One region of the Micromonospora sp. WMMD754 genome, then DNA from elsewhere that is predicted to be linked to it. Evidence: riboswitches for the same ligand, from Rfam matches in the RefSeq annotation. Region 1 holds a riboswitch; the other holds the start of a gene.
What was found. A riboswitch is a leader RNA that binds a small molecule or an ion and turns the genes downstream of it on or off. The one in region 1 is predicted to bind cobalamin.

Region 1 (15,110 bases):
CGTTCCTGCTGACCATGCTGCTGCCGCCGTTCGCCCGTCGCTGGCAGCCCGGCGGCGGGACCGGCGAGCGCGCCGCCGCCGCGCCCCCCGAACCGACGGCCGCGACCTGACCGGCCGCGCCGACGAGCCGACAACCTCCACACTAGACACCGGCGACCCGCGCCGGCGGAAGGATGACAATGGCCAAGATCGTGGTGTTCAACGAGTACGGCGGGCCCGAGGTGCTGCACCTCGTCGACGCGCCCGACCCGGAGGCCGGCGCCGGCCAGGTGCGGATCCGGGTCAAGGCGGCCGGGGTCCAGCCGTTCGACTGTGCCACGCGGCGGGGTGACTTCGCCGCGTACAACCCGCTGACCTTTCCGGTGCGGCTCGGCAACGAGGTGGCCGGCATCGTCGACCAGGTCGGCGACGGCGTGACCGGGTTCGCCGACGGCGACGAGGTCATCGCCTACCTCGACATGCAGGGCTACGCCGACACCGTGGTGGTCCCGGCCGAGCAGGTGGGCCACAAGCCGGCGAAGATGCCGTGGGCCGAGGCGGGCGTGCTGACCGCGTCCGGGCAGACCGCGTACACCGCCCTGGACGAGCTGCGCGTCGGCGCGCAGGACACGCTGCTGGTCCACGCCGCCGCCGGCGGGGTCGGCTCGTTCGCGGTCCAGCTGGCCAAGGCGCGCGGCGCCCAGGTCGTCGGCACCGCCAGCGAGCGCAACCACGACTACCTGCGGTCGCTCGGCGCGGTCCCGGTGACCTACGGCCCGGGCCTGGCCGACCGGGTGCGGGCGGCCGTGCCGCAGGGGATCACCTGCGCCCTCGACGCGATCGGCGGCGAGGCGTTGGACGTCTCGCTGGAGCTGCTGGGCAGCACCGAGCGGATCGTCACCATCGCCGACTGGGCCCGGTCCGCGCAGCTCGGCATCCGGCGCATCGGCACCGAACGCTCGGCGCAGAAGCTCGACGACCTCACCCGGCTCTGGTCCGAGGGCAAGCTCGTGGTGGAGGTGGCCGAGACCGTGCCGCTGAGCCGGGCGGCGGAGGCGCACCGCCTGGTCGAGACCGGCCACGTGCGCGGCAAGGTGGCACTCGTCGTCGACTGAGCGACGCGCGAACGGCCCCCGGACGCCGAGGCGTCCGGGGGCCGTGCCGGCCGGTCCGGCTCAGCCCACCGGCTGCCGGCGCGTGGCGGCCACCGCGTCGCGGACCCGCTGCCAGCCGGCCACCGAGCGGGCCACCGACCGCGCCCGGATCACCCGGTGCACGTCGGGCAGGTCCACGCCGATGTCGGTGAGCCGGTCCAGCGCCTGCCGGGCCTCCTCGTACGTGCCGTGCACCGTGTCGCCGCGCGGCTCGCCGTACTCGACGACGGCCCGCCAGGTGGCCGGGGAGAGCACGGTGGCCGCGCCGGAGACGACCAGCTCGTCGACGTAGCGGGTCTCCAGGTAGTAGGGGTCGCGGACCTGGGTGGCGGTCCACACCAGCCGGGGCTTCGGCGCGCCCGAGGCGGTCAGCCGGCCCCAGGCCGGCGCGCGCAGCGCGTTCTCGTAGGCCGCGTAGGTCATCCGCGCGGTGGCCAGGGCGGCCGTGCCGCGCAGCCGGGCCGAGTCGTCGGTGCCGATCGCCCACAGCCGCTTGTCGACCTCGGTGTCCACGTCGGCCACCGGCACCGACACCAGCGCCGGCGGGAAGCCCTCGGCCGCGTCCAGCCCCTCGCGGACGGTGTCCAGCGCCGCGCGCATCAGCTCCGGCGCGGAGACCAGCGCCACCTCGACGCCGATCCCGCCGGCCAGCAGCTCCCGGGCCGCCTCGGCGGCGAACACCCGGACCACCACGTTCGGCCGGTCGGCCAGGTCGACGACCCGGCGGGCCTCGGCCACCGCGCCGTCGACGTCGTCGGCCAGCCGCGGGTCGACCTCCACGCTGACCAGGCCGTCGCGTCCGCCGGCGGCGTGGTACGCGGGCAGCAACGCGTCGGCGGCCCGGCGCGCCACCGCGGTGGTGATCCGCCGCACCGCGTCGTCCCCGTCGTCGCCCTCGGTGGCCGCCGGGTCGGCGAGCGCGGCCCGGACCGCGTCGGCGCCGAGGACCAGCCCGGTTCCGGCCGGCGGGTCGGCGGCGACCGCCGCCGGATCGTCCCGCCACACGCTCAGGCCCGCGTCCACGAGCCGGCGGAGGTTGTCCGTCACGATCTGTCTCCTTCTGGCGTCGGCACGCCGTGGCACGGCGTGTCAGGGGATGGCCGGTGGACGGTCAGCCGGCGGTGGTGGCCGGGGTGACGGTGCGCCGCACCATCGCCAGGTGGTTCGGGTCCAGGCCCCAGGTGAACAGCCGCCGGGGGTGGATGCGGATCAGCTCGGGGCTGAGGAACTCCAGCTCCGGCGGGACCGGCTGGTCGACCAGCGCCTCGGCGAGCCCGCGGATCTCGATGCCCCGCACCCGCCACGGGCGGCGGGAGACCACGTCGTCGATGACGAACGACGCCTTGCCGTTGGCCGCGACGTTGCGGAACTTCTGCGTGGTGGCCATCGCCCGGCCGCCGATGTCGATGCAGTCCAGCTCGGCGTTGTACCAGTAGACGACCGGGTTGTTCTGGAGCGTGCCGTTGGGCTGCGCGGTGGCCAGCCGGCCGAGCCGCTGCGACCTCAGGTACTCCAGCTCGTCCTCGGTGAAGATCACGTCATCCTGCCCCTCGTCGGCGTCCGGCCCGCGCCGCGCGCGGCCCGCCGGGTGTGCGGCACACCCGGCGGCCCGATCGTCGGGGCCCCGGCTCGCCCCGGACTGGAGGCCGGGTCGAGGGCGACTCGAACCGGTGGCCTCGACCGGCTCTCGACGCCGGCTCTATCCCCGCCGGTGAGCCTTCGTCGGCAGGACGCGGACGGCCGGACGCCGCCCGCCGTGGCCGCGAGGGCGAGGAGGTGGCCGTGACAGCACGGGCAGACCGGTGGGTGCTGGTGTTCGGGGCGACCGGGAAGCAGGGCGGCGGAACCGCGCGGCACCTGCTGCGGCGGGGCTGGGCGGTGCGCGCCTTCGTCCGGGACCCGGGGCGCCCGGCGGCGCGGGACCTGGCGGCGCGGGGCGCCACCCTGGTCGTCGGCGACCTCGACGACGCCGCGTCGGTGCGCGCCGCGATGACCGGGGCGTACGGCGTGTTCAGCGTGCAGACCCCGCTCGGGCCGGGCGGCGTGCCGGCCGAGGAACGGCACGGCCTGACCGTGGCCGACGTCGCCGGCGAGGTGGGCGTGGCGCACTACGTGCACAGCTCGGTGGGGGGCGCGGAGCGCCCCGAGGGGGTGTTCTGGCGGGAGGCGAAGCTGCGCATCGAGGACCGCATCCGCAAGCACGACCTGCCGGCCACGTTCCTGCGCCCCACCTACTTCATGGACAACTTCGCGCAGTACCCGCCGCTGCGGGAGGGCGACGAGCTGGTCTACCGGCGGGGCCTGGCGCCGGACACCCCGTTGCAGATGATCGCCTCCGGTGACATCGGCTTCTTCGCCGCTGCGGCCTTCGACGATCCGGCGACCGTCGGCGCCCGGATCGAACTCGCCGGGGACGAGCTGACCGGCGAGCAGATCGCCGCCACGTTCGCCCGGCACACCGGCCTGCCCACCCGCTACGAGCCGGTGCCGATGGAGGAGCTGCGCCGGCAGAGCGAGTGGCAGGCCACCGCCTACGGCTGGCTGAACCGGATCGGCTACCACGCCGACATCCCGGCCCTGCGCCGGCAGAACCCCGAGCTGCTCACCCTCGCCGGCTGGCTGTCGCGTACCGGCTGGGCGCCGAGCAGCACCCACAGCGCCCCGCCGGCGGCCGGTGTGCCGCGCAACGGCTGACCCGACAGTGGAGGTGGCGATGAGCGCCGAGTCCGAGACCACGACCCGTCCGCACCGCAGCGGGGAGGAGGTGCTGCACGACGACTTCACCGGTCCGCTCTCGGTCGGTGGGCCCACCTCGCGGTGGCGGCTGCGACCGGTGCCCGGCTTCCCCGCCGGGGACGGGGCGCCGCTCACCGGGGAGGGCGGCCTGACCGTGGTGCCGACCGGGACCGATCCGGGCACCGGCGAGCCGGCGTTCGCCGAACCGCCGCAGCCGCTGTCGGAGACCGACCACCTGCGCTGGGCGTTGATGGCCAACCGGGACACGCCGGCGGGCCTGCCCGGCTTCGCGGTGCCGGCCGGCGGCTTCACGCTGCGCGCGGAGCTGTCCGTGCGGGCGTACGGTCTGGACCGCCACCCGTACGGCGACGCCGTCGCCGACCCGCGCCGGGACCTGCGGCTGGGCGCGTCGGCGCTGATCTGCATGGACCGGGAGACCGGCATGGTGTTCGACTTCATCGTCACCGACCGGTGCGTCTTCGCCGTCTACGAGCGGCTGGCGTTCCCGCCGCACACCTACGGCGGGTTCTCGTTCGCGGTGCCGGTCCGCGACCGCGAGCCGGGGGACGTCCACGACCTGGCCCTGCGCTACGACGCGGACCGGCGCACCGCGCACTGGTACGTCGGCGACGACGAGGTGCTCACCGTCGACCGGATCGGGCACCGCGTCCTCGACCCGGGGTACGCGCTGCGGGACAACGGCCGGCCGGCCGAGTCGGCAGCGCCCCGGCAGCTCACGGTCGGGCTGGCGTTGTTCGCCGACCGGATCTGGGGCCAGGGCGTGCGGCTGGACGTGCGGCGCCTGACCGCGTACCGGGACTGAGCCGGCGCGGGACCGCCGGTGCCCGCCCGGCGGTCCCGCGGCCCGGAGTCACCAGGGCAGCCAGGGGTGGCCGCTCGGCGCGTGCCCGGCGGCGGCCAGCACCCCCGCCGACGCCGGGCCGAGGCCCAGCCGCAGGGCGTCGCGCAGGTCGGCCACGGTGTCCACGTCGCGACGCAGGCCGGGCACGGACAGCGACCCGGTCAGGTCGACCGTCCCGGCCGTCGCGTGCCGGGCCCGCGAGCCCGGCCCGTACGCCGGCCGCAGTCGTCGGCCGCTGCGCGCGGTGAGCAGCGTGGTGCCCGTGCCGGGGGCGTCGGCCAGCACCGCCGCCTCGTGCGCCGACGCGGCGGCCAGCGCGTCCGCCAGTTCCGCCGGCCGGGCGGCCGGCAGGTCCCCGGAGAGCACCGCCACCGGCCCGGCGATGCGCGCCGCGGCCGCCCGGACCGCCGCCGACAGCCCGCCACCGGGGTCCGGCAGCACGGGTACGCCCCAACCTCGGGCCACCGGCTCGCCGGTGACCAGGCACACCCGCGCCACCGCAGCGGCGGCGGCGAGCACGTCGACGAGCATCGCCTCGGCGACCGCGCGGCGCAGCCCGACCGGCAGGGCCAGCCGGCTCTTCGCCCGGTCGAGCCGCTTCACCGGCACCAGCACCGTCCACTCCGGCAGCGTCACCGCGGGTCCGGGACGGAGAGCAGCGGCAGGACCTTGGTGCTGTAGAGACTGAGGAACTGGGCCTGGTCCGGGCCGGGGGCGTGGAACACCAGGTGCCGGAAGCCCAGGTCGAGATACTCCTGCACGCGGGCCGCGTGCTCGGCCGGGTCGGCGGAGACGATCCAGCGGCTGGCCGCCCGGGCCAGCGGCAGCGCGTCGGAGCGGCGCTGCATCTCGATCGGGTCGTCCACCCCGGTCTTCTCCTCCGGCGTCAGCGCCAGCGCCGCCCAGTGGGCGGTGTCCCGCAGCGCGCGGTCCGGATCGGTGTCGAAGGAGACCTTCACCTCGATGGTGAGGTCGAGCGCGTCCGGGTCCCGCCCGGCGCCGGTGGCGCCCTCGGCCACCGCCGGGAGCAGCCGGTCGGCGTACAGGTCGCGGCCCTTGCCGCTGGTGCAGATGAAGCCGTCGCCGAGCCGCCCGGCGAGCCGGGCCGCCACCGGGCCGCCGCCGGCGACGTAGAGCGGCACCGGCTGCTCCGGCCGGTCGTAGACGGTGGCCCGGTCGGTGCGGTAGAACCGGCCGGCGAAGTCGACCCGGTCCTCGCGCCACAGCCTGCGGATCAGCTCGACCGCCTCGGTCAGCCGGGCCAGTCGCTGCGCCGGCGGCGGCCACGGGGCGCCCAGCGGCGCCTCGTTGAGCGACTCGCCGGACCCGACGCCGAGCACCACCCGCCCGGGCGCCAGGCAGCCGAGGGTGGCGAAGGCCTGCGCGACCACCGCCGGGTGGTAGCGGAACGTCGGCGTGAGCACGCTGGTGCCCACGACGATCCGCCGGGTACGGGCGACCAGCGCCCCCAGCCAGGGCAGCGCGGCCGGGGCGTGACCGCCGTCGTGCCGCCACGGCTGGAGGTGGTCGCTGACGAAGACGGAGTCGAACCCGTGCTCCTCGGCCCGGACCGCGTACTCCAGCAGTTGCCGCGGGCCGAACTGCTCGGCGGAGGCCTTGTAGCCGAACCTGACCATCTGCCACCCCTGTCTGTCGGTGGCTCGACGATCTCCGGTGCGGTTCGGGGCGGCCTCGAACCGCGGTCGAGACCGGGCGGTGTTGGAAGGTGATCAGTGTCCACTTGCCGACCGGCCGCGCGTGCGCCGGCTCCTATGGTCCGCTCGTGACGCTTTCCACCACCGCCGCGGACCGGGCGTGGGTCCGCGAGGTGGCGACCGGGATCGGCGCGCTGCGGGGGCGCGCGCTCGTCGACACCGTGCTCGCCGCCGTGGCCCACCGCCTGCGCAGCGAGCTGTCCACCTACGCGGAACTGGACCTGGCCACGCTGCGCCTGCCCGACCTCGCCGCGGACCGGCCGGTCGACCGGACGCTGGTGCGGCGGATGCACCACCAGCTCACCGACCATCCGCTGTTCGCGCCGACCGTACGCCGGTCGCACCCGTACCCGGCGGCGCCGCTCCAGGTCACCGACGTGCTGTCGGAGCGGCAGTGGCGGCGGCACACGCTCTACCGCGAGGTGTTGGCGCCGCGGGGCATCGGCGCGCACACGGTCGCCCTGGTGGTCGGCCCGACGCCGGTGTTGAGCTGGTACCAGTTCAACCGGGACCGGGTCTTCGACGCGCGCGAGATGGACCTGCTCGCCCGGTTGCAGCCGGCGCTGATCGCCGTGCACCGGTGCGTGCGGCTGCCCGGCGGGCCGGTGCCGCCCGGCGGCGCCGGCCTGACCGGGCGGGAGGTGGAGGTGCTGCGCGGCATCGCCGACGGCCTGACCGTGCCGGCCACCGCGCGCCGGCTCGGCCTGGCCGCCGGCACCGTGCGCAAGCACCTGGAGAACGTGCACCGCAAGCTGGGCACCTCCGGGCCGGTCGCCACCGTCATGCGGGCGGTGGCGCTCGGCATCCTGGAGGTGCCCGGCCCGCGGGCCTAGATGGTGGCGCAGGGCAGCGGCGCGTTGCGGCAGGCCGCGATCAGCGAGGCCACCTCGACCTGACCGATCCGCCGGTCGGCCAGCACCACGTCCACCACGTACGCGGTGTCGGTGACCGGCAGGTCCACCACCACGTCCGCCTCCTTGGCCCGGGGGTTGTCGTGGGCCTTCTCCTTGCTGCCGTAGACCCGCGTCGCCAGCGGGTCGTCCAGCCACAGCGTGTCCAGCACGGAACCGCCGGAGTCCCGGACCACGAGCTGGAACGGCCCGCCCGTGCCGCGCAACGACGAGGCGAACCCGCTGTCGATCTCCAGCAGGTTCGGCGTCGCGGCGCGCGCCGACACGCGCAGCCCGAGCCGCAGGTGGGTGCCGGTGGTCGGGTTCGCCGGGTCGACGGTCGGCGCCGGCACCACCGGGGCCGCGCCGGCCGCGGTGGTCCCGGCCCGGGTGGCCACCGCGGCGGCGCCCAGGAACGGCACCGTGAACGCCGCCGCGAGGAGGATCCGGATCCGTCGGTTCAGCATTGCCCTCTCCCGCATCGTGCGAAGGTCGCCTCGGCGGCCCGGATGTCGTCGGCCCGCTCGACCGAGTTGTCGATCATGACGTCGGCCATCGGCCCGTCGCTGCGCCACCAACCGGTCGGGTTCACCCCGTCGGTGATCTCGTTGCAGGTGCGCGCGTCCGACCCGCCGCGCTGGCAGGCCGACAGCGAGGGGTAGGTGTTGCGCCCGTCGCCGTAGGAGTAGCCGCCGTCGCAGCAGTACTCGTCGCCCTCGTGGTAGGCGCTGTGGTGCAGTTCGTGCCAGCCCACGATCGGCGAGTCGGCGCTGAACACCGCGCCGGAGGCGTTGTCCCGGCAGTTGACGGTGTGCAGCACGCCGTTGGTCTCGGCGAAGCTGACCGGGCTGAACGGCCCGCGCCGGCACAGCGCGTCGCCGTCCGGGCTGACCGTCACCTCGACCGGCACGTTCTGCACCCAGATGCCCACCTGGGACCAGTGCGTGCCGATCGAGCTGGGGAACACCCGCGAGCGGATCCCCAGCAGCTGCCACGCGTTGTCGTCGACCGCGTTGCCGAACTGCCGCGCGCCGTCCAGCGTGGACGTGTCGTAGCCGCTGCCGGGCGCGTACGCCACGTCGATGGTCTGGTTGAGCGGCCGGGTGTTCACCCGCCCGTCCGAGCCCACCACCGCCGGCACGCTGGCCCGCCACAGCGGCACCAGGGTGACCTCGGGGCCCTGCGACGGATCCGGCGGGTTCAGGTCGGTGATCCGCCAGTCCGCGGTCGCGGTGCGCATCTCCGGCACCCCGTCCGCCTCGCTGGCGGTGACGCGGTACGCGACCGCCTCCCCGGCGAGGATGTCCGACGGGATCACCGCCTGGCACTCGGTCGTCTGCACGCAGGTCTTCACCACCCGGGGCGCGTGGGTGACCGGGCGGCCGATCCAGCCGGCCGGGCTCATCTCGACGGTGATCCGGGCCGCCGGTCGCGCGGTGTGGTCGGCGGCGACCACCTTGGCCCGGATCGACGTGCCCGGCACGGCCTGCGGGTTGACCGCCGGGACGCCCGGCTCGGCCAGCGCGTACACCTCCAGGCCCGGCGGCGGGTCGCTGACCGGCACGACCCGCGAGGCGGCCGGGAACGCCCGGCCGTCGTCGGCGGTGCCGTCCAGCGTGAACGTGTAGCTGCCGGGGGTGGCCCAGGAGCCGTCGGCGTGCCGGCCGGTCCAGGAGAACGAGAGCGGGCCGGCGGCGCGGCGCTGGTCGGCGGTGCGGTACACCTCGGTGGCGCCGCGCAGCACCCGCATCCGGAACGTCCCGGGCGCCGAGGCGACCGCGCCGACCACGATCGGGCCGCTGCGGTACTGCCAGTTGGTGGCCGGTTGGCTGGTCATGCCGGTGAAGGCCAGGCCGACCCGCTGGATCACCCGCGCCTGGGTGGTGCGCGCCGACGCGCCGTCGACCGGGTCGGCGACGGTGATCGTGTATCCGCCGACCGCCGCGTACGACCCGTCGGACCAGCGACCGTCCCAGGTGACGTTGAAGACACCGCCGTAGAACGGCGCCTCGAACAGCACGAACGACGCCCCGGTCGCCTGCGCGGTGACGGTGAACCGCAGCGCGGAGGGCACCGACAGGGTGCCGCTGACGGTTAGGATCTCGCCCAGTCGCGGGTCGAACTCGCGGGGCGTGCCGCCGGGCGGCGGCGACGAGATGGCGATGGCGGTGGGCCGGGGTGACACCGACACGGTGAAGATCGCCCGGGAGGGGCCGCCGCTGGTCGTCCACCGGGACGTGCCGGACCGGCCGCCGAGCAGGTTCGTCGTCGCCCAGTCCTTGGCCGTGCCGGCGTTGAGGTCGGCCTGGTCCCGGCTGCCGCCCTCGGTGGAGTCGTCCTCCCACAGCTCGAAGTTGACCCGGAAGTTGCCGGTCACCGAGCGCCCGGCGCAGACCGTGCTCGGGGTGACGATGTCCGTCCCGCCGGCCGCCGGCAGCGCCATCTCGCACCGCAGCTGCTGGCCGTCGTCCTGCGTGATGATCGCGACGCCGAAGAGTTCCGGGGTGTCGCACACGACCAGCCAGACCCGGTCCAGGCACTCGGTGGTGTGCATCTCGTCGACGGTCACCGTCACCGTCGAGCCGTAGCTCGCCGCGGCCGGCGTGGCCGGCAGCGCGGTGGTGACGGCGGCGCCGACCACCATGGCCAGCGCCGCCGCCAGGAACGGCCGCAGCCGTTGACGTATCCGTTTCACGCGCGTTCCCCCCTCGTCCGCCGACGCCCGCCCTGGGTTCGGCGATGACAACGTCGCGGATCGGGGAGGCAGGGGCGATACGCGCATGCGCGTACCGGGAATGTCGTCGACGGGACTGCGGACCCGCCCCGGCCGTCCCGGCGCGGGGCGGGCCCACCGCGCTAGAAGTCGTCGTCGAAGGTGACGCTGCCGGTGACACCGACCTGGTACGCCGACACCCGCCGCTCGAAGAAGTTCGACAGCTCCTGCACGTCCTGGAGCTCCATGAACGCGAACGGGTTGCGGCTGCCGTACATCGGCGCGATGCCGAGGCTGGCCAGGCGCCGGTCGGCCACGTGCTGGAGGTACTCGCGCATGTCGGCCGGCGACATCCCGGACACGCCCTGCTCCAGCAGGTCCTCGGCGAACTGCGCCTCGCACTCCACCGCCTCGGCGAGCATCTCCCGGATCTGCCGCTCCATCTTCTCGTCGAACAGGTCCGGCTCCTCGGCGCGCACGGTGTCCACCACGTCGAAGGCGAACGCCATGTGCATGGACTCGTCCCGGAACACCCAGTTGGTGCCGGAGGCCAGCCCGTTGAGCAGGCCCCGGGACCGCAGGAAGTAGACGTAGGCGAACGCGCCGTAGAAGAACAGCCCCTCGATGCACGCGGCGAAGCAGATCAGGTTGAGCAGGAACGCCCGCCGGTCCGCCCGCGTCCGTAGCTCCCGCAGCTCGTGGATCGAGTCGATCCACCGGAAGCAGAACTCGGCCTTGCGGGCGATCGACGGGATGTTCTCCACCGCCGCGAACGCGGCGAACCGCTCCGTCTCGTCCGGCACGTACGTGTCCAGCAGGTTCAGGTAGAACTGGACGTGCACCGCCTCCTCGAACAGCTGCCGGGACAGGTAGAGCCGGCCCTCGGGGGAGTTGACGTGCTGGTAGAGGTTGAGCACGAGGTTGTTGGCGACGATGGTGTCGCCGGTGGCGAAGAAGGCCACCAGCCGCGACACCAGGTGCCGTTCGGCCGGGGACAGCGACGCCAGGTCGGCCAGGTCGGCGTGCAGGTCCACCTCCTCGACCGTCCAGGTGTTGCGGATGGCGTCCTTGAACCGGTCGAAGAAGTGCGGGTAGCGCATCGGGCGCAGGGTCAGGTCCATGCCGGGGTCGAGCAGCATGGGCCGGGTGTCGGTGGTGGTCACTGGCAGGCCTCGCAGCTCTCGGGGTTCTCCAGGGAGCAGGCCAGCGCCTCGTCGTCGGCCACGACGAGCGGTGCGATCGCCGGGGTCACGGCGACGGTGGCCTGCTGGATCCGGGTGGCGGGACGGGACCGCAGGTAGTAGGTGGTCTTCAGCCCGGCCTTCCAGGCGTACAGGTACATCGAGGAGAGCTTGCCGATGGTCGGCGCGCTCAGGAACAGGTTCAGCGACTGGGACTGGTCGATCCAGGGCGCCCGGGCGGCGGCCAGGTCGATCAGCGCCCGCTGCGGCAGCTCCCACGCGGTGCGGAACAGCTCCCGCACCTCGGCGGGCAGCTCGGTGACGTCCTGCACCGAGCCCTCCGCGCGCTTGATCCGGTCCCGGATCTGCGGCGTCCACAGCCCACGCGCCTTCAGTTCCCGCACCAGGTAGGTGTTGACCTGGAGGAACTCCCCGGACATGGTCTCCCGCTTGAACAGGTTGGACACCTGCGGCTCGATGCACTCGTAGCAGCCGGCGATCGACGCGATGGTGGCGGTCGGCGCGATCGCCACCAGCAGCGAGTTGCGCAGGCCGTGCGCGGCGATCCGGGCCCGCAGCGCGGCCCAGCGCCCGACCTGGGTCGGCTCCGCGCCCCACAGGTCCGGGTGCAGGTCACCCTTCGCCGCCCGGGTCCGGTCGTACGCCGGGTGCGGGCCGAACCGTTCGGCCAGCCCGGCGGAGGTCTCCAGCGCGGTCAGGAAGATCTCCTCCTGCACCCGGGTGGACAGCTCCTTCGCCTCGGCCGAGTCGAACGGCAGGCGCAGCGCGAAGAACGCGTCCTGCAGGCCCATCAGGCCCAGCCCGACCGGCCGCCAGCGCGGGTTCGACGCCGCCGCCTGCGCGGCCGGGTAGTAGTTGATGTCGATCACCCGGTCGAGGAACACCACCGCGGTGCGCACCGTCGCGCGCAGCCGTTCCCAGTCCACCCCGTCGGCGGTGACGTGCGCGCCGAGGTTGACCGAGCCGAGGTTGCACACGGCGGTCTCGGCGTCGTCGTTGACCTCCAGGATCTCGGTGCACAGGTTGGACAGGTGCACGACGTTCCCCGGCTCGCCGGTCTGGTTGGACAGCCGGTTCGCGGCGTCCTTGAACGTCATCCACCCGTTGCCGGTCTGCGCGAGCGTGCGCATCATCCGCCCGTACAGGTCCCGGGCCCGGACCGTGCGGACCGCCTTCTTCTCGACCGCCCGGTACGCGGCGTCGAACGCCTCGCCGTAGAGGTCGGGCAGCTCCGGCGCGTCGGACGGGTCGATCAGCGACCACTCGCCGTCGGCCTCGACCCGGCGCATGAACTCGTCCGGCACCCAGTTGGCCAGGTTGAGGTTGTGCGTCCGGCGGGACTCCTCGCCGGTGTTGTCCCGCAGTTCCAGGAACTCCTCCACGTCCGGGTGCCACGGCTCCAGGTAGACACAGGCCGCGCCCTTGCGCCGGCCGCCCTGGTTGACCGCCGCCACCCCGGCGTCGAGCGTCTTGAGGAACGGCACGATGCCGTTGGAGCGGCCGTTGGTGCCCCGGATCAGCGCGCCCCGGCCGCGTACCCGGGACCAGGAGATGCCGATGCCGCCGGAGAACTTCGACAGCTTCGCCACCTGGTGGTAGCGCTCGTAGATCGAGTCCAGCTCGTCGCGGGGGGAGTCGACCAGGAAGCACGAGGACATCTGGGTGTGGCGGGTGCCGGAGTTGAACAGCGTGGGGGAGCTGGGCAGGTAGGCCAGGCTGGACATCAGCCGGTAGAAGCCGACCGCCTCGTCCGGGGTGTGGGACAGGCCGCAGGCCACCCGCAGCAGCCAGTACTGCGGCGTCTCCACCACCAGCCGGGTCTCCGGGTGCCGCAGCAGGTAGCGGTCCGCCACCGTGCGCAGCCCGAAGTACTCGAACCGCAGGTCACCGGCCGGGTCCACGGCGTCGTCCAGCTTGCGGGCGTGGCGCGCGACGAACGCGGCGGTCCCGTCGCCGATCAGCCCCAGCCCGTGCCCGTACGCGATCGACTGGCTGAAGCTCGCCACCTGCTGCCCGCGTACCTCCTTGTCCACGAACGCGGCGAGCAGGCGGGCCGCCAGCCGGGAGTACTGCGGCTCCTCGCCGATCAGCTCCGCGGCGGTCTGGATGGACAGCCGGTCCAGTTCGGCGGTGGTGGCGCCGTCGTACAACCCGCTGATCGTCTTCGTGGCCACCCGCAGCGGGTCCACCTCGTCCAGGTCGGCGACCCACCGATCGACCGCCTTGACGATCTTGTTGACGTCGACCGGCTCGACGTCGCCGTCGCGCTTGCGGACCCGCATCACGGGCCGGCGCTGCTCCGGTCCGCCCACCTCGGACGGTGGACTCTCCTGCACGACCGTCATGACCTCTCCTCGCTGTCACCGATGGCCTCGGACGGCGGGAGGACGCCAACGGGCACGGCGCAGGGCCGGCCCGGCTGCTGGCGTCGGTCGTCCCGCGCGACCTCCGACCGCCGCGCGCGGCAGCGCACGGCGCGCTGGCAGGTCTTCGGACTCGCGGGCTCGACACGGGGTCGCCTACTGGCCGTCGCTTCCCGGGCCGGGTGGCCCAGTGCTTCGTTGACGGCGGTCGTTCCCACTCACCGCTGCGGGGCAGTCCCGGATTTCCACCGGGTTCCCTCTTGCGACACCCGGCCGTGGCCGACCGGGTGAACCAGCTGCGGTGAACACCATATATGGCGGTGGCCTCCCGTAGGTAACACCACATGTCGCGTCCGCGTGTCGGCAACGTCTCAGCGTCCACGGTGGCGTCGACGGGTCCCCCGCCATGGCGGACGCCGGTGTCGACGGCGATACTCGGCGCATGGCGAATCTGGGGCGCCGCTGGGCGTGGGTCGCGGTCCTGCTGGTCGGTGTCGGGCTGTTCCTGCTGGTGCTGGAGACACTGGCCGGCACCCGGAACATCAACTTCGTGCCGGCGCTGATCCTGCTCGGCGCCGCCATCGCACCGGCCACGTTCCTGACCTTCGCGCAGGGCCGCACCGGCCGGTGGCGGGTCCCCGGTTCGGTCGTCGGCCTCGCCGCGTTCGTCGGCGGGGTGGTCGGTGTCGTCGCGGCCGGCTGGCTGGAGTACGACACCCTGCACCGCCTCGGCGTGCTGCCGATGGTGTTCGTCGGCCTGATCGAGGAGACGGCGAAGCTGATCGTGCCGGTGGCGATCCTGCTGCTGTGGCGCCGGCGCCGGTCGCCGGGCGAGGGTCTGGTGATCGGGGTGGCCTCCGGCGCCGGCTTCGCCGCGCTGGAGACGATGGGCTACGCGTTCACCGCGCTGGTCGGGTCCCAGGGCAACCTCGGCACGGTCGAGCAGACGCTGCTGATCCGGGGCCTGACCGCGCCCGCCGCGCACCTGTCCTGGACCGGCCTGACCGCCGGCGCGCTGTTCGCCCTCGCCGCCGCGCCGGGCGGGCGCCGGCTGGCGGCGTTCCTGCTGACCTTCGCCGCGGCCGTCACGCTGCACACCTGCTGGGACACGTTCGGCACCCAGGCCGCCTACCTGTTCATCGGCGGGGTGTCGCTGGGCTGGGTGCTGCTGCGCCTGCACCTCGACCAGGAGCGGCCGGGCGACGTGCCGGCGGGCCCGGCCGCGGCGGCGCGGCGGGTCGACGACGGGCTGGGCGCCACGCCCGGCCGGTGAGCGCCGCCGCGCCCACCGGCCACCCCGGACGTCAACCGGCAGCCAGCCGGATCCCCAGCGCGACGAACGCCACGGCACAGACCCGGTCGATGCGCCGCGACCAGCGGCTGTCGCCCCACCGGCCGGCGATCCGGCCGGCGCCCAGCCCCAGCGCCAGGTCGACGGTGAGCTGGACCGCGACGAAGAGCGCGCCGAGCAGCACCAGCTGCGCCGTCACCGGTCC
Region 2 (15,110 bases), 460 kb from region 1:
CGCGGAGCAGTTGTTCAAGCAGTTCCCGCAGTGGCCGGCGTCGAAGACGAAGACCTACACGTCGGTGTCCGACAGCTTCTATCTCGGGCCGCTGAACGCGGTCGCGGTCAAGCGGATCAGCGACGCCGTCCAGGCCGCCGGCTGAGCGGAGACGACACCGGTATTCCGGGGTTCCGGGCCGGGCCGGCGACAGCGGCGGCTCGGCCCGGAACGCCTGGCCAGAGGTCAACGAAGTGCACCCAGTGGACGCGCGGCCTTCCATCCGCGAACGGAGGCACCACCATGAGTACGACGTTCGACGATTCCGACCGGGCCGACGATCAGCCCGTACCCGACGGCCGGTTCACCGCACCGCTCGACCCTCCCGCGACGGGTGACATCACGGTCGCGTTCCTCATCTCTCCCGGAACGGAACTCGTCGACCTCGCCGGGCCGTGGGGCGTCTTCGAGTACGTCCACCTCGCCGACGGGCGCAACCCGTTCACGCTCCACACGGTAGCTGCCACGACCGAGCCGGTCCGCATCTCCGCCGGCATGGTCCTGGTGCCCGGCCACGATCTCGACAGTGCGCCGACGCCGGACATCGTGGTGGTGCCCGCCATGGACACCGGGAAACTGGCCCCCGGGATGCTGGAGTGGCTGCGACGTGTCCACCACGGCACCGCGGTCACCATGTCCGTCTGCAACGGCTCGTTCGTGCTCGCGCAGGCCGGCCTGCTCGACGGCCGGACCGCGACCGCCCACCACGGCGGCTACGCCGCGCTCCGGGCCACCTTCCCGGACGTCACCGTCGTCCGAGGTCGCCGCTACGTCGAGGACGGCAGGATCGCCACCGCCGGCGGGCTCACCAGTGGCATCGACCTCGCACTGCGGATCGTCGAACGATACTTCGGCCGGGACGTCGCACGGCAGACCGCCACCGAACTCGAATACCAGGGCACCGGCTGGATGCACCCGAGCAGCAACGGCCAGTTCGCCGAGCGCCCGGAAAGCTCACCGGGCCGGCCGCTGTGCCCGGTGTGCGAGATGGCGGTCTCACCCGACACCTCCCTCGCGGCCGAGCACGACGGCGTCACCTGGTACTTCTGCGGATCCTGGTGCGAGCGGCAGTTCAAGGAAGCACCGAACCGGTTCGTCGGCGCCGGCTGACGTCACACCGAGCGCTCCGCAGCCGCTGGCGGACCCAGCGGTCCGGGGCGTCGCGGGACGCGTGCGCGTTCCACCGCCTGCGCAGGGGCTGGTGAGGGCGTCCGCGATGCCCCTCACCAGCCCCTGCCGGGCCGGCCCCTCAGGGCTTGAGCGCCACGGTCAGCCGCTCGGTGTTGGTCCGGAAGACGGCAAGCAGGTCGAGGTCGGCGCCGGGATAGTTGACGATGTCGACGCGTGCGGCGCCGGCGATGTCGGGGTTCGCGCCGGGTAGGTGCGCGTTGGCCAGCACCAGCGTCGGCTTCTTTCCGGTCAGGTCGGCCAGTTGGCCGGGCGTGACCGGCTGTGGTCCGTAGGTGCCCACGACCGGGATGCCGGCGAAGTCGCCCCAGTAGGCCATGAACACGTGCGACACCGCGCTCGCCCGGCCGGCAGCCGCCGCCTTGGCCTGATTGGACAGGGTCTGGTATTCGGCGGTGAACGAGGAGGTCCAGGCGCTCGCGGCCGCGTCGGTGCCGAACATCGCGGCGAGTCGCTTCACCTCCGAGGTGATCGACGCCGGTGTGTTCTCCAACTGCACGGGCACCAGTTTGCCCCCGCCGCCCGCGGCGTCCTTGAGCCGGGCGGCGAAGCCGTCGAACTCGGCGAACAGGATGTAGTCGGCGCCGGCGACCGCGGTCAGGTCGGACGGCTTCGGGTCGTAGTCCGGCGGGTGCTGCACGCTGGCCGGCGCGACGACGGTGATGTCGGTGGCGCCGGCGGCCTTGGCCAGCGCGCCGACCCAGGTGGTGGACGCGACCACCCTCGGCCCCTTCACCGCCGTCGACGCGCCGCCGCTGCCGGCCGGCGCCGGGTCGTCAGTGCTGCCACATCCGCTGGCCAGCAGGGACAGGGTCGCCACCGCGCTCAGCGCGGCGGCCCGGATCGATCGCATCACGTGCTCCTTCGGGAATCAGGTAGGTGAGCAGGGTCAGGGTCCCGGCGACGATGACGAGGACGGGCCCGGGTGGCTGGTCGAGCAGCAGCGCGGCGGCGAACCCGGCGCCGTTGCCGACCACGCCGAGCGCGACGGCCCACACCACCATCGAGCGCAGGGACCGGCCGAGGTTGCGGGCGCCCAGGGCGGGAAGGATGGTCAGGGCGTCGACCAGCAGCGCCCCGGTCAGCCGGATCGACGCGCCGATGGCCACGGCGACGACCACGAGCAGGGCGAGCAACAGCGGTCCGGCGGCGACTCCGGAGCACAGGGCCAACTCCCGGTCGAACAGCAGCAGTGCGAGGTGTCGCCGCCACCGCCAGAACAGGACGTGGACGACCACCGTCAGACCGCCGAGCACCACCAGGTCGATCTCGCGGGTGGCGAGGATGGACCCCCACAACAGCTCGAACGCGCCGGTGGCGTTGACGCCGGACACCGACAGCACGAGCAGGGCGGCGGCGATGGCGAAGGTCATCAGCAGCCCCATCGCCCCCGGCAGTCCGGTGGGCCGTCGGGCCAGCGGCGCGACACCCGCTCCGGCGAGCGCGCAGGCGACCAGGCCACACAGCATCGGGTCCAGGCCGGTGAGCAGGCCGACGGCGATGCCGAGCAACGCCACGTGCATCATCGCGAAGCGAACGGCGATGATGTCCAAGCCGATGATGAACACCCCGACGACCGGCAGGCCGACGGCGGCGATCAGCAGGCCGATCCCGGAGCGCTGCACGGCGGGCAGACTGAGCAGATCGAGCATCTGGCCCACGGCTCAGATCACCCGCAGCCGGCCGGCGGCCATCTCGGCCACCCGGTCACAGACACGGGACATCGCCCGGTCGTGGGACACCACGACCACCGTCACCGGCAACGCGGCCAGCAGCGCGGCGACCTGCTCCTGCCCGTCGAAGTCGAGAGCGGCGGTCGGCTCGTCGGCGAACAGCACCCGCGCGCCGGCCGCGACCGCGCCGAGGGCACGGGCCAGGAAAACCCGCTGCAACTGCCCTCCGGAGAGGGTGTGCAGCGGGCGGCGGCCCAGCCCCGCGACACCGAGATCGGCGGCGGCGTCCCGCGCGGCCCCGGGCCCGCCGCCGCTGTCGAGCAACTCGTCGACCAGCAGCGGGAACCGGCCCGCGGTGAGGCGCTGCGGCACCCAGGCCACCTCCCGCCGGCGTCGAGCCCACTCCGCGCCGCGCCGCGCCTCGAACCCGTCCACGCCGACACCGCCGCCGGCCAGGGGATGCAGGCCGAGCGCCGCGCGCAGCAGGGTCGTCTTGCCGGAGCCGTTGGCGCCGGTCAACGCCACGTGCTCACCCGGGTCGACGACCAGATCCACCGCGTCCACCGCGGTCCTGCGGCCGTACCGGCAGGTGACGGCCCGGAATGTCACCGCGGCGGCGCTCACTCGACTGGCCGTGGCGCGCTGCGCCCAATGGGTGGCCCGCAGCTTCCTCGCGCGCCCGCCCATTCGGCCGTCGCGTCGTGCCGGGCTTCGCCCCTCACCTGAACCTCCACGCGTGGCCCTCCCCGTGTCGCGCCACGGCGCTCACCCGACATCCCGGTAGTCGGACGCCACCCGATCGTGGTTCCCGCGACTTCGTGAGGATGTGCGGGCAGGGCGCGGGGTTCGCGGGTTGAGCCCGGACGCCGCCCACCGGCCGGGCCGGGTGACCGTTGTCGCGTGGCCACCCGGCGACGACGTCAGCCCTGCCCTACCTCGGCCGCCGCCGCGACGAGGCGCCGCAGGGACGCTTCGACCTCGGGGTAGCCGCGGGTCTTCAGGCCACAGTCGGGGTTGACCCAGAGCCGGTGGGCGGGCACCGCGGCGACGGCGCGCCGCAGCGCGTCGGCGACCTCGTCGTGCGGCGGTACGCGGGGGGAGTGGATGTCCCAGACGCCGGGTCCGATGCCGCGGTGGTAGCCGATGGTGGCGAGGTCGTCGAGGATCTCCATCTTGGAGCGGGACGCCTCGATGCTGGTGACGTCGGCGTCAAGGGCGTCGATGGCGGCGATGACCTCTCCGAACTCGGAGTAGCACAGGTGGGTGTGGATCTGCGTGTCGTCGGCGACGCCGCTGATGGCCAGCCGGAACGCACCGACCGCCCAGTCCAGGTAGGTCTGCTGGTGGGCGCGGCGTAGCGGCAGGGTTTCCCGCAGTGCGGGTTCGTCGACCTGGATGACGCGGATGCCGGCGGTCTCCAGGTCGCGGCACTCGTCGCGTAGGGCGAGGGCGACCTGGTCGGCGGTGTCGGCGAGTGGTTGGTCGTCGCGGACGAAGGACCAGGCGAGGATGGTGACCGGTCCGGTGAGCATGCCCTTGACGGGTTTGCTGGTCAGGGATTGGGCGTAGGTGGACCAGGCGACGGTCATCGGCGCCCGGCGGGCGACGTCGCCGTGGATGACGGGTGGGCGTACGCAGCGGGTGCCGTAGGACTGCACCCAGCCGTGGTCGGTGGCGGCGAACCCGTCGAGCTGCTCGGCGAAGTAGTGGACCATGTCGTTGCGTTCCGGCTCGCCGTGCACGAGCACGTCCAGGCCCAGGTTCTCCTGCAGGCGGATGACGTGGGCGACCTCGGCGCGCATCCGCGCGGTGTAGCCGGCGTCGTCGAGGGTGCCGGCCCGGTGGGCGGCGCGGGCCGCGCGCAGCTCGGGGGTCTGCGGGAACGAGCCGATCGTGGTGGTGGGCAGCGCGGGCAGGCCGAGGCGGCGCTGCTGGCGGGCGGCCCGGTCGGAGTAGTCGCCGCGTCGCCGGTGCTCGGGGCGCAGCGCGGCGAGGCGTCCGCGGATCTCGTCGCGCCGCCAGGACGCCGGTGTGGCCGGCAGTGGTGCCGGCAGGGCGGTGGTGCCGTCGCGCAATGCGCGCCCGAGCAGGACGACCTCGTCGAGCTTCTGCCGGGCGAACGCGAGCCGTTCGGACAGCCGAGGGTCCAGGCGGGTCTCCGCGCTCAGGTCGACCGGGACGTGCAGCAGGGAGCAGGACGTGGACACCGCGACGTGGTCGGCCAGCGCGGCGACGGTGGCTCCGGCGGCGACGGCGGCCCGCAGATCGGTACGCCAGATGTTGCGGCCGTCGACGAGGCCGGCGACGATCGTCTTCCCGCCCAAGGGGCCGGCACCGGTCAGCCGTTCGAGGTTCCCCGGACCGGCGACGAGGTCGACCCCGACGGCCTCGACCGGGGCGTCGAGCAGCGCCGGGAGGGCGTCGGCGAGCTCACCGAAGTAGGTGGCGACGAAGATCCGCGGCCGGTTCGGCAGGTCACCGAGGCGCCGGTAGGCGCGGTGGAGACCATCGATCTCGGCCGCGGTGCGGTCGGCGACGTAGGCGGGTTCGTCGAGCTGCACCCACGGCACACCCGCCCCGGCGAGCGCGGTGAGGATGCCGGCGTAGGCGTCGACCAGGTCGTCGAGCCGGGCGAACGGGTCGGCGCCCTTGGCCAGCAGCAGGAACGTGGCCGGGCCGATCAGCACCGGGCGGGTGGTGATGCCGAGGGCGCGGGCCTCGGCGTACTCGCTCAGCGCCTTGACGGGGTGGGCGGCGAAGCGGGTGTCGGCGTCGATCTCCGGGACCAGGTAGTGGTAGTTGGTGTCGAACCACTTGGTCAGCTCCAGCGCCGGTTCGGCGTCGACGCCGCGGGCCATGGCGAAGTACGTGTCGAGGTCGTCGAGGCCGAGGCGGGTGAACCGGTGGGGGATCGCGCCGACGGCGACGGCGGTGTCGAGCATCTGGTCGTAGTAGGAGAAGGTGTTCGACGGGATGGCGTCGAGGCGGGCGTCGCGCAGCGTCCGCCACACCTGCGCCCGCAGCCCGGCGGCGGTCTCGTGCAGGCCGGCGGCGTCGAGCGTGCCGGCCCAGTAGGCCTCGACCGCCTTCTTCAGTTCGCGGTGCGCGCCGATGCGTGGATAGCCGAGCACGGTGCTCTGGCCGAATGGAGTGGTCACTGATGGTCCTTCCCTCGAGGTGCCTGGCGGCCACCGGGAGGGAGAAGCGGATACGGCGGGCGTACCGGCTTTCCGCCCTGGCCCTCCCGAGAGGCCGTCGACGGCGCGCACCGGACGGCGCACGCAGCGCTGGCAGGTCTTCGGACTCGCGGGCATGACACGAGGTCGCCTACTGGCCGTCGCTTCCCGGACCTTTCCGGTCCAGTGCTTCGATGACGGCGGTCGTTCCCACTCACCGCTGCGGGGCAGTCCGGTCTCGCACCGGGTTCCCTCTTACGACGCCCACCCGCCGAAGCGGGGAGGCGAACCAGCACCGCGCACGATCGTACGACGACGGTGCGGTGCGTGAGTGGCCGTGTCCGAGTCGCGGGACACGTCGACGGCACCGATCAGGACGCGAGAGACCGACGTCACCCGCCCCGACCTGGCGCGTCGCCGACACCCTGACGACTGGCTAAAATGGTCGCAGCGCTGGTTCACCCGGTCGGCGACGGCCGGGTGTCGTAAGAGGGAACCCGGTGGAAGTCCGGGACTGCCCCGCAGCGGTGAGTGGGAACGACCGCCGTCATCAGCACTGGGCCACCGGCCTGGGAAGCGACGGCCAGTAGGCGACCGAACCCGGTCCGGCCCGCGAGTCCGAAGACCTGCCCGCGTCGCGCGCACCACCGGTGCGCGCTGCCGTCGACCTCGCGGGTGGGTCCGGGCGGGTGACACGCCGTACGCGATCCGTCGGCGTGCCCTCGACGCGCGCCCTCCGGTCGGCGGTCCGCTGCATCGAGGACGGACCCGCACAGTGCCCGACACCATCACACTCGCCGGCCGACCACCGTCGGCCTCGCACCTGACCCTGTCGCAGATCATGGACCAGCACCACACCAACCTGATGGGTACGGTGCACGGCGGCCGGATCCTCAACCTGATCGACTCGGTCGCCGGGGTCGTCGCCGCCCGCCACTCCGACGGCCCGGCGGTCACCGCAGCCATCGACGAGACCGCCTTCCTACGCGCGGTCCGCGTCGGTGACGTGGTCCACGTCGACGCGCGGATCACCTGGGCCGGCCGCAGCTCGATGGAGGTGGCGGTGAGGGTCAGCGCGGACCGCTGGGACCGCGCGGTGCCCCCGGTCGACGTGGCCACGGCACACCTGGTGATGGTGGCCGTCGACGATCACGGCGATCCCCGCGCCGTCCCGCCGCTGCTGCCGCAGACCGACGGGGACCGGCGACGCTACCGGGAGGCGCAGATCCGACGGGAGCACCGGCTGGCGCTGCGCCGGGCCCTGCTCAACGGCGCCGGGGAGGGCTGAACGGTGCTCGGACTGTCCGTTGCGGTGCTCGCCGGCTATCTCGCCGCGATCGTCGTCCTCATGGTCACGCCCGGCCCGGACATGATGTTCGTGCTGGCCAACGCCACCCGCTACGGCGCCCGATCCGGGGTCGTCGCCGCGCTTGGCGTCGCCGCCGTGGAAGCCGTGCACGTCGCCGCGGTGGTCGGAGGACTGGCCACGGTGATCAGCGCGTCACCGGTCCTGTTCACCGCCATCCGATGGGCCGGCGCCGCGTATCTGATCGTCCTGGGGGTCCGGGCCGCGTGTCGGCGCGATCCGGTCACCGCCGACGATCCGGACCGCGGCGCGTCGCCCGGGCGGGCCTTCCTGCGTGGACTGGTGACGAACCTGCTCAACCCCAAGATGATCCTGTTCAGCGTGGCGTTCCTGCCGCAGTTCGTCGATCCGGGTGCCGGCGACGCGACGGCGCAGCTCGTCCTGCTCGGCGCCCTGTTCGTCGCCGTGCAGCTCGCCGTGGACATCACTCTCGGCGTGGGCGCCGGCCGGCTCGCCGGCAGGCTGGCGGACCGGCGGTGGTCGCGGCGGATCAACAGGCTCTGCGCGGTCGCGTTCGTGGCCCTCGGCGTCCGCCTCGCCCTGGGCTGACACGCCGCCGGACAGGGTGGCGTGCAGGCCGGCGACCTGGGCGTCGTTCTCACCCTTGCAAGGCGGCGCCGGGAATCGTGGCGCGGGTCAGGACGGCGTTGGGGTCGGCGCCGAGAGTCAGCGCTGACGGGCCCACACCTGCGCGGACGAGGAGGTCGCCGACGGCGGCGATCATGGCGCCGTTGTCGGTGCAGAGTCGGGGTGCGGGCACGCGCAGGGTGATGCCGGCGGCGTGACAGCGCTGTTGGGCGAGGGCGCGCACGCGGCTGTTGGCGGCGACGCCGCCGACGAGCAGCAGGGTGTCGATGTCGTGGCCGCGGCAGGCGGCGACGGCTTTGCGGGTGAGCGTGTCGGCGACGGCTTCCTGGAAGGAGGCGGCGATGTCGGCGACGGGCAACGGGCCGTGGTGGCGTTCGGTCCAGCGGGCGACGGCGGTTTTCAGGCCGGAGAACGAGAACCGGTAGGGCAGGTCGCCGGGTGCGGTCATGGGGCGGGGGAAGGCGATCGCGGTGGGGTCGCCGTGGCGGGCGGCGGCGTCGATTGCCGGGCCGCCGGGGTACGGCAGGCCGAGCAGCCGGGCGACCTTGTCGAAGGCTTCGCCGGCGGCGTCGTCGGCGGTGTCGCCGAGGTGGACGACGGGGTCGCGGGCGAGGTCGCCGAGAAGTAGGAGGCTGGTGTGGCCGCCGGAGACGATCAACGCGACGCTGCGCGCGGGGAGGGGGCCGTGGTCGAGGACGTCGACGGCGGCGTGGCCGGCCAGGTGGTGCACGCCGTAGAGGGGGACGCCGAGGGTGAGGGCATAGGCCTTGCCGGCGGCGAGGCCCACCTGTACGGCGGTGGCGAGGCCAGGGCCGGCGGTGGCGGCGACGGCATCGATGTCGGCGAAGCCGAGGCCGGCGCGGTCGAGGGCGTGGCGGACCATCGGGGTGATGGCGTGCAGGTGGGCGCGGGCGGCGATCTCGGGCACGACGCCGCCGAAGCGGGCGTGTTCGTCCATGCTGGTGGCGAGGGCGTCGCCGAGCAGGACACCGTCGGCGACGATGCCGACGCCGGTCTCGTCGCAGGACGTTTCGATGCCGAGGACGACCGGCACCGCTCAGTCCTGTCCGACGCCGACGCCGGGGTGTTCGGCCGCGGCGGCAAGGAGGCGTTTGCGGGTGCGGGCGGGCAGCCGGTCGACGTAGGCGAGGCCGTCGAGGTGGTCGACCTCGTGTTGCAGGCAGCGGGCGAGGGTGCCGGTGCTGTCGATGCGCACCGGCCGGCCGTGCAGGTCAAGGCCGGAAACGGCGGCGGTGGCCGGGCGGGTGACCTCGGCGTACTGGCCGGGCACGGACAGGCAGCCCTCGCTGTCGGTGACGAGATCCCGCTGCTCGGGCAGGTGCAGGACCGGGTTGATCACGTGGGCGACGGTGTGGGCGCCGGTGGCGTCGGGGCAGTCGAGGACGAAGATCCGGGCGTCGACGCCGATCTGGTTGGCGGCCAGGCCGACGCCGTGCGCGGCGTACATGCTGGCGAACATGTCCGCGACGAGCTGCGTGAGGGCGTCGTCGAAGACGGTCACCTCGGCGCAGCGGCGGTGCAGCACCGGGGTGCCGTATCGGGTGATGGGTCGTGGGGTGCCGGTCGAGGTCTGCACAGTTGCCCATACTATGCAATTGCCAAACAGTTGCAGTAAGGGATGGGTGGTATGCGGACGGCGGAGATCAAGCGGCGGTTCCTCGCCCACTTCGAGGCGAACGGGCACGCCGTGGTGCCGTCCGCTCCGCTGCCCGCCATCAGCGACCCGAACCTGTTGTTCATCAACGCGGGCATGGTGCAGTTCGTGCCCTACTTCCTGGGACAGCAGAGCCCGCCGTACGCGCGGGCGACGAGCGTGCAGAAGTGCATCCGGACGCCGGACATCGACGAGGTCGGCAAGACCAGCCGGCACGGCACGTTCTTCCAGATGAACGGCAACTTCTCCTTCGGTGACTACTTCAAGGACGGGGCGATCCCGCTCGCCTGGGACCTGGCCACCACGTCGGTCGAGGCGGGCGGCTTCGGGCTGGACCCGGAGCGGATCTGGGCGACGGTCTACCTGGACGACGACGAGGCGTACGACATCTGGCGGGCCACCGGCGTGCCCACCGAGCGGATCGTGCGCCGGGGCAAGGCCGACAACTTCTGGTCGATGGGCATCCCCGGCCCGTGCGGCCCGTGCTCGGAGCTCTACTACGACCGCGGCCCGGAGTACGGCCGGGAGGGCGGTCCGGAGGTCGACGAGGACCGCTACCTGGAGTTCTGGAACCTCGTCTTCATGCAGTTCGAGCGCGGCCCGGGCGTCGGCAAGGAGGACTTCCCGATCCTCGGCGACCTGCCGGCGCGCAACATCGACACCGGCATGGGCCTGGAGCGGATGGCCTCGCTGCTGCAGGGCGTGGACAACCTCTACGAGATCGACGAGGTCAAGCCGATCCTGGACCGGGCGGCTGAGCTGACCGGCAAGCGCTACGGCGTGCACTCGGGTCACGCGGCCAACCAGTCGCACCCGGACGACGTGCGGCTGCGGGTGGTCGCCGACCACGTGCGCACCGCGCTGATGCTGATCGGCGACGGCGTGACCCCGTCGAACGAGGGCCGTGGCTACGTGCTGCGGCGGATCATGCGCCGGGCGATCCGGTCGGTGCGGCTGCTGGGTTACCAGGACCGGGCCCTGCCGGAGCTGCTGCCGGTGGCGCGGGACTGCATGGCCCCGTCGTACCCGGAGCTGGCCGAGGAGTTCGGCCGGATCTCCCAGTACGCGTACGCCGAGGAGGACGCGTTCCTCGCCACGCTGCGCGCCGGCACCACGATCCTGGACACCGCGATCGCCGAGACGAAGTCGGCGGGGCAGCCGGCGTTGTCGGGTGACAAGGCGTTCCAGCTGCACGACACGTACGGCTTCCCGATCGACCTGACCCTGGAGATCGCCGCCGAGCAGGGCCTGCAGGTCGACGCGGACGGCTTCCGCCGGCTGATGGCCGACCAGCGCAGCCGGGCCAAGGCCGACGCGCAGGCCCGCAAGACCGGGCACACCGACCTGTCGGCCTACCGGCGGATCGTCGACACGACGGGCCCGACGCACTGGCGCGCCTACACCGACCTGACGACCGAATCGACGATCGTGGCGATCCTGACCGACGGCGAACCGGTGCCCGCCGCGACCGAGGGGCAGATCGTCACCGTGGTGCTCGACGTCACCCCGTTCTACGCCGAGTCCGGCGGACAGGCGGCCGACGCCGGGCACCTCACCGGCCCCGACGGCGCGGGCGAGGTGATCGACGTGCAGCGCCCGGTCAAGGGACTCGTCGCCCACCAGGTCCGCGTCACCGCCGGGCACCTGACGGTCGGCGCCCGCCTCACCGCGCGCGTCGACGCGAGCTGGCGCCTCGGTGCCCGACAGGCGCACTCCGGCACCCACGTGCTGCACGCCGCGCTGCGGCAGGTCCTCGGCCCGACCGCGTTGCAGTCCGGCTCCTACAACCGGCCCGGCTACCTGCGGCTGGACTTCGCCTGGCCCGGCGGCCTTTCCCCGGCCACGCGCAGCGAGGTCGAGGACGTCGCGAACCAGGCGCTGCGCGACGACCTGCCGGTCACCGCGCAGGTCATGCCGCTGACCCGGGCCCGGGACCTCGGTGCCCTGGCCCTGTTCGGGGAGACCTACGACGAGCAGGTCCGGGTCGTCGAGATCGGCGGCGCCTGGTCCCGTGAGCTGTGCGGCGGCACCCACGTGACCCACTCCAGCCAGATCGGCCTGCTCGCGCTGACCGGCGAGTCGTCCGTCGGCGCCGGTCACCGCCGCGTCGAGGCGGTCGTCGGCCTCGACGGGCTGCGCTACCTCACCCGGGAACGGGACCTCGTCACCCAGCTCGCCGCGCAGCTGCAGGCACCGCGCGAGGACCTACCCGAACGCATCGGCGCGCTGCTCGGCCGCGCCAAGACCGCAGAACGCCGCGCCGACCAGCTCACCCGCGAACTCACCGCGCAGCGCGCCCGACGCCTCGCCGCCGACGCGGTACGCATCAACGGCACCCGCCACGTCGCCGTCGTCGCCGCCGACGGCGAGGACCCACGGCAGCTCGCCGAGCTGATCCGCGCCGCGCTACCCCAGGACCAGCCCGGCGTGGTCGCGGTCGCCGCGTCCGCGTCCGCGTCACGCAACACCCGACTGGTCGTTGCCACCACCGCGGCGACGCCGGACCCGCTCGGCGCCGTACACCTGGTCAAGGCCACCCTCGACGGGCGCGGCGGCGGCACCGCCCGCCTGGCGCAAGGCGGAGCCTCGGGTCGCACCGCCGAGGAGATCCTCACCGCGCTCACCGCGATCATCTGACCGCCGTCAGGTGACACGCCGCCGCGCGCGATGCGCCCGCACGTGCGTGCGGGTCGCGCAGCGCGGCGAGCAGAACCGGCGACGCCGGTTCGTGCTCCCGTCCAGGAACACCGCGCCACACCCCGGCTCGGCGCACACCTTGAACCGGTCGACGCCCTGCTCGCAGAGGAACACCGCGAGCGCCCACACCGCCGCCGCCACATACTCCACCGCCGGGTCGCTGCCCACCGCGGCGACGTGCAGATGGCGATCCGACGGGCCGGTGCCGGAGATGACCGGCCGCAGCCGGTGCCGGGTGAGCAGCCGGTTGAGCCGGCCGACAGCCTCCCGGTCCCGGCCCGCGGCGGCGTCGACGAAGACCGCGCGAAGCTGCCGGCCCGCCGCCCCCAACACCGCGAGGCCGGTCGACGTGAGCCCATCGCCCAGGCCCGGCCACCGGGTCACCGCGGCGCACATCTGCGTGGTGTCGTCCCACCGCGTGTTGGCCAGGCACACCGCCAGCGCCGTCAGCTCACCGCGGTCGGTGAGATCCGTCCGGTGCCTGCGGGGGAGGGGCGCGGCCGTGCGACCGGCCAGCGCGGTCAGGTGGTCCTGCTGCGGCACGGCGCGCACCGCCCGTACACGACCACCCCGCCGTTACCCCCGTCCGGATCCACCTCGACGCCGACCGCACGGGCGGCCGTGACCGTTCCCGCCACCGCCGAGGCGGTCAGCTGGCGCATGCCGCCGCAGCCCTGACACACCGCGTGATGGTGCGGCAGGTCGGCCAACCCGAACGTCGCCGCGCCACCCACCGGCACGACGTGGGCCACGCCGAGGTCCACCAGGTGGGTGAGTACGCGGTGCACGGTGGACAGCTCCACCACCAGTCCCCGGCCGGTGAGCCGGAGATGCACCTCCGTGGCGCTGAGATGCCGGCGCTCCTCAGCGGCCTCGCCAAGCGCGTCGACGACGCCGCGACGCGCGAGTGTCGTGCGGAGACCGGCACGGCGGAGCCGATCCAGCACGGCGCTCACCCGGTCGACAGGCGATGTGATCAATCCCCGCTCCTCACGACAACCGGCACCTTGTTGCAAGATACTGGCAACAACAAAACTACGGCAGCATCACCGAAAGGGATCCCTGATGGCGCTCTACACCCTGCCCGACATGCCCTACGACTACGGCGCGCTGGAACCGGCCATGTCCGGCGAGATCCTGGAACTGCACCACAGCAAGCACCACGCCGCGTACGTCAAGGGCGCCAACGACGGCCTGGAGAAGCTCGCCGAGGCCCGCGAGAAGGGCGACTTCGGCACGCTGGTCGGCCTGGAGAAGACATTCGCGTTCAACCTCTCCGGCCACGTGCTCCACTCGATCTTCTGGGGCAACCTGTCCCCGGACGGCGGCGACCGCCCCGACGGCGAACTCGCCGCCGCGATCGACGAGCACTTCGGCTCCTTCGACGCGTTCGCCGGCCAACTCTCCGCGGCCACCAAGGGCGTGCAGGGCTCCGGCTGGGGCGTCCTCGCCTGGGAACCGCTCGGGCGGCGACTGATCGTCGAGCAGGTCTACGACCACCACGGCAACGTCGGCCAGGGCACCACGCCGCTGCTGGTCTTCGACGCCTGGGAACACGCCTACTACCTGCAGTACCGCAACGTCCGCCCCGACTACGTCGACCGGCTGTGGAACCTGGTCAACTGGTCCGACGTGATCGCCCGCTTCGACGCCGCCCGCGCCACGAGCCCGAAGATCTGACCTGGTGGATCAGACCACCCCCGCCGCGGCGGAACTCCTCCAACGCGCCGCCGGGGTCATCGCTGCGAAGCACCGCGGTGACCTCGCCGGCGCCGAGGAGCTGCTCGCCGCGTTCCCCGGCGAGCAGGCCTGCACCCTCGGGTTCTACCTGCTCGCCGACCTGGCCCTCGGGCTGGTCCGCGCGGGCAGCGGCCAGTCCATGGACGACCTGGTCCGGGAGCTGTCCCTGCTCGTCGCCGCCACCGCCGGCCAGCCACCACCGGTAGAGGGAAGCTGAGCGCAGGGTCCTCGACGCCCGCACGACCGGCGACGAGGACCCTGCCAGGCGTGTCGACTCTGCCGATCAGACCCAGGGTGGTGACTCGCTGTCGTGGCAGATGGGTTGGTTGTCAAGGGAGATGTCCCTCGGGTTGGTCGGTGCCGGTTGCTCCGGCGGGCGTGAAAAAGCGGCCGGTGCCGTCAGGCACCGGCCGCTCGTTGAGCAGCGGGGGCGCGAGCTTCAGAGTTGTGCTGAGCGTCATCGGCGGTGGGGTAACGGTTCGTGTTGCCCCTCGGACACGAACCGAATCCCAACGGTGCGTGGCAAGATCGACATTTGCCCGCACCGTTTGTGATTCCGGGTCGTAGGTCAGGTGCAACCCGAGGCTGCGGTAGACCTCCAGCTTGTGTTCCGGCTCGGCGTCCCGCAGGGCGTCCACGAGGTCTCCGAGCTCCTCGACAATGGCGATGATCTGATCCTCGTTGAGGCGAGCGGGTATGCGGGGTTCTTCTTCGGCTGGCGCTTGGTGGCGTTGCTCGGCGCGTTGCCGTTCTGCCTGGGTTTCTCGCCGCGCTCGCCAAGACCAGCCAAGATCCCGATCACTGCCACTGGATCCCGATCGCACTATTTGCGGCCGCCGACCAGGACCACAACGCCGGCGCCTGGGTTGCCTCTGCCGACATGGCCACCATCGCTGGTCTCGCCCATCTCGCCCATCTCGCCTACGCGCCACGACCCGAAGCCCTCGAGGAGCACAGCTACCTCATCG

Region 2: it holds a riboswitch for cobalamin, as region 1 does, so the genes downstream of both, metE (5-methyltetrahydropteroyltriglutamate--homocysteine S-methyltransferase) here and ACN27B_RS27735 (ribonucleoside-diphosphate reductase subunit alpha) in region 1, are expected to answer to the same signal.

The regions. Positions count from the first base shown of each region.
Region 1 covers NZ_CP186058.1:5,893,795-5,908,904, reverse strand. The annotation lists gene ACN27B_RS27795 (MFS transporter) at 1-110, shown strand, start outside; gene ACN27B_RS27790 (NADP-dependent oxidoreductase) at 180-1,094, shown strand; gene ACN27B_RS27785 (transaldolase family protein) at 1,155-2,180, opposite strand; gene ACN27B_RS27780 (PPOX class F420-dependent oxidoreductase) at 2,245-2,670, opposite strand; gene ACN27B_RS27775 (NmrA/HSCARG family protein) at 2,916-3,827, shown strand; gene ACN27B_RS27770 (DUF6081 family protein) at 3,847-4,692, shown strand; gene cofC (2-phospho-L-lactate guanylyltransferase) at 4,741-5,367, opposite strand; gene fgd (glucose-6-phosphate dehydrogenase (coenzyme-F420)) at 5,364-6,368, opposite strand; gene ACN27B_RS27755 (LuxR C-terminal-related transcriptional regulator) at 6,515-7,279, shown strand; gene ACN27B_RS27750 (hypothetical protein) at 7,276-7,803, opposite strand; gene ACN27B_RS27745 (hypothetical protein) at 7,797-10,031, opposite strand; gene ACN27B_RS27740 (ribonucleotide-diphosphate reductase subunit beta) at 10,193-11,188, opposite strand; gene ACN27B_RS27735 (ribonucleoside-diphosphate reductase subunit alpha) at 11,209-13,596, opposite strand; cobalamin riboswitch at 13,715-13,926, opposite strand; gene ACN27B_RS27730 (PrsW family glutamic-type intramembrane protease) at 14,057-14,887, shown strand; gene ACN27B_RS27725 (LysE family translocator) at 14,919-15,110, opposite strand, start outside.
Region 2 covers NZ_CP186058.1:6,357,668-6,372,777, reverse strand. The annotation lists gene ACN27B_RS29755 (ABC transporter substrate-binding protein) at 1-145, shown strand, start outside; gene ACN27B_RS29750 (DJ-1/PfpI family protein) at 283-1,149, shown strand; gene ACN27B_RS29745 (ABC transporter substrate-binding protein) at 1,289-2,080, opposite strand; gene ACN27B_RS29740 (metal ABC transporter permease) at 2,004-2,879, opposite strand; gene ACN27B_RS29735 (metal ABC transporter ATP-binding protein) at 2,892-3,464, opposite strand; gene metE (5-methyltetrahydropteroyltriglutamate--homocysteine S-methyltransferase) at 3,821-6,058, opposite strand; cobalamin riboswitch at 6,173-6,385, opposite strand; cobalamin riboswitch at 6,514-6,724, shown strand; gene ACN27B_RS29725 (acyl-CoA thioesterase) at 6,852-7,364, shown strand; gene ACN27B_RS29720 (LysE family translocator) at 7,368-7,991, shown strand; gene tsaD (tRNA (adenosine(37)-N6)-threonylcarbamoyltransferase complex transferase subunit TsaD) at 8,041-9,084, opposite strand; gene def (peptide deformylase) at 9,088-9,627, opposite strand; gene alaS (alanine--tRNA ligase) at 9,679-12,342, shown strand; gene ACN27B_RS29700 (CGNR zinc finger domain-containing protein) at 12,349-12,945, opposite strand; gene ACN27B_RS29695 (Fur family transcriptional regulator) at 12,924-13,382, opposite strand; gene ACN27B_RS29690 (superoxide dismutase) at 13,468-14,082, shown strand; gene ACN27B_RS29685 (superoxide dismutase) at 14,087-14,359, shown strand; gene ACN27B_RS29680 (hypothetical protein) at 14,472-14,780, opposite strand.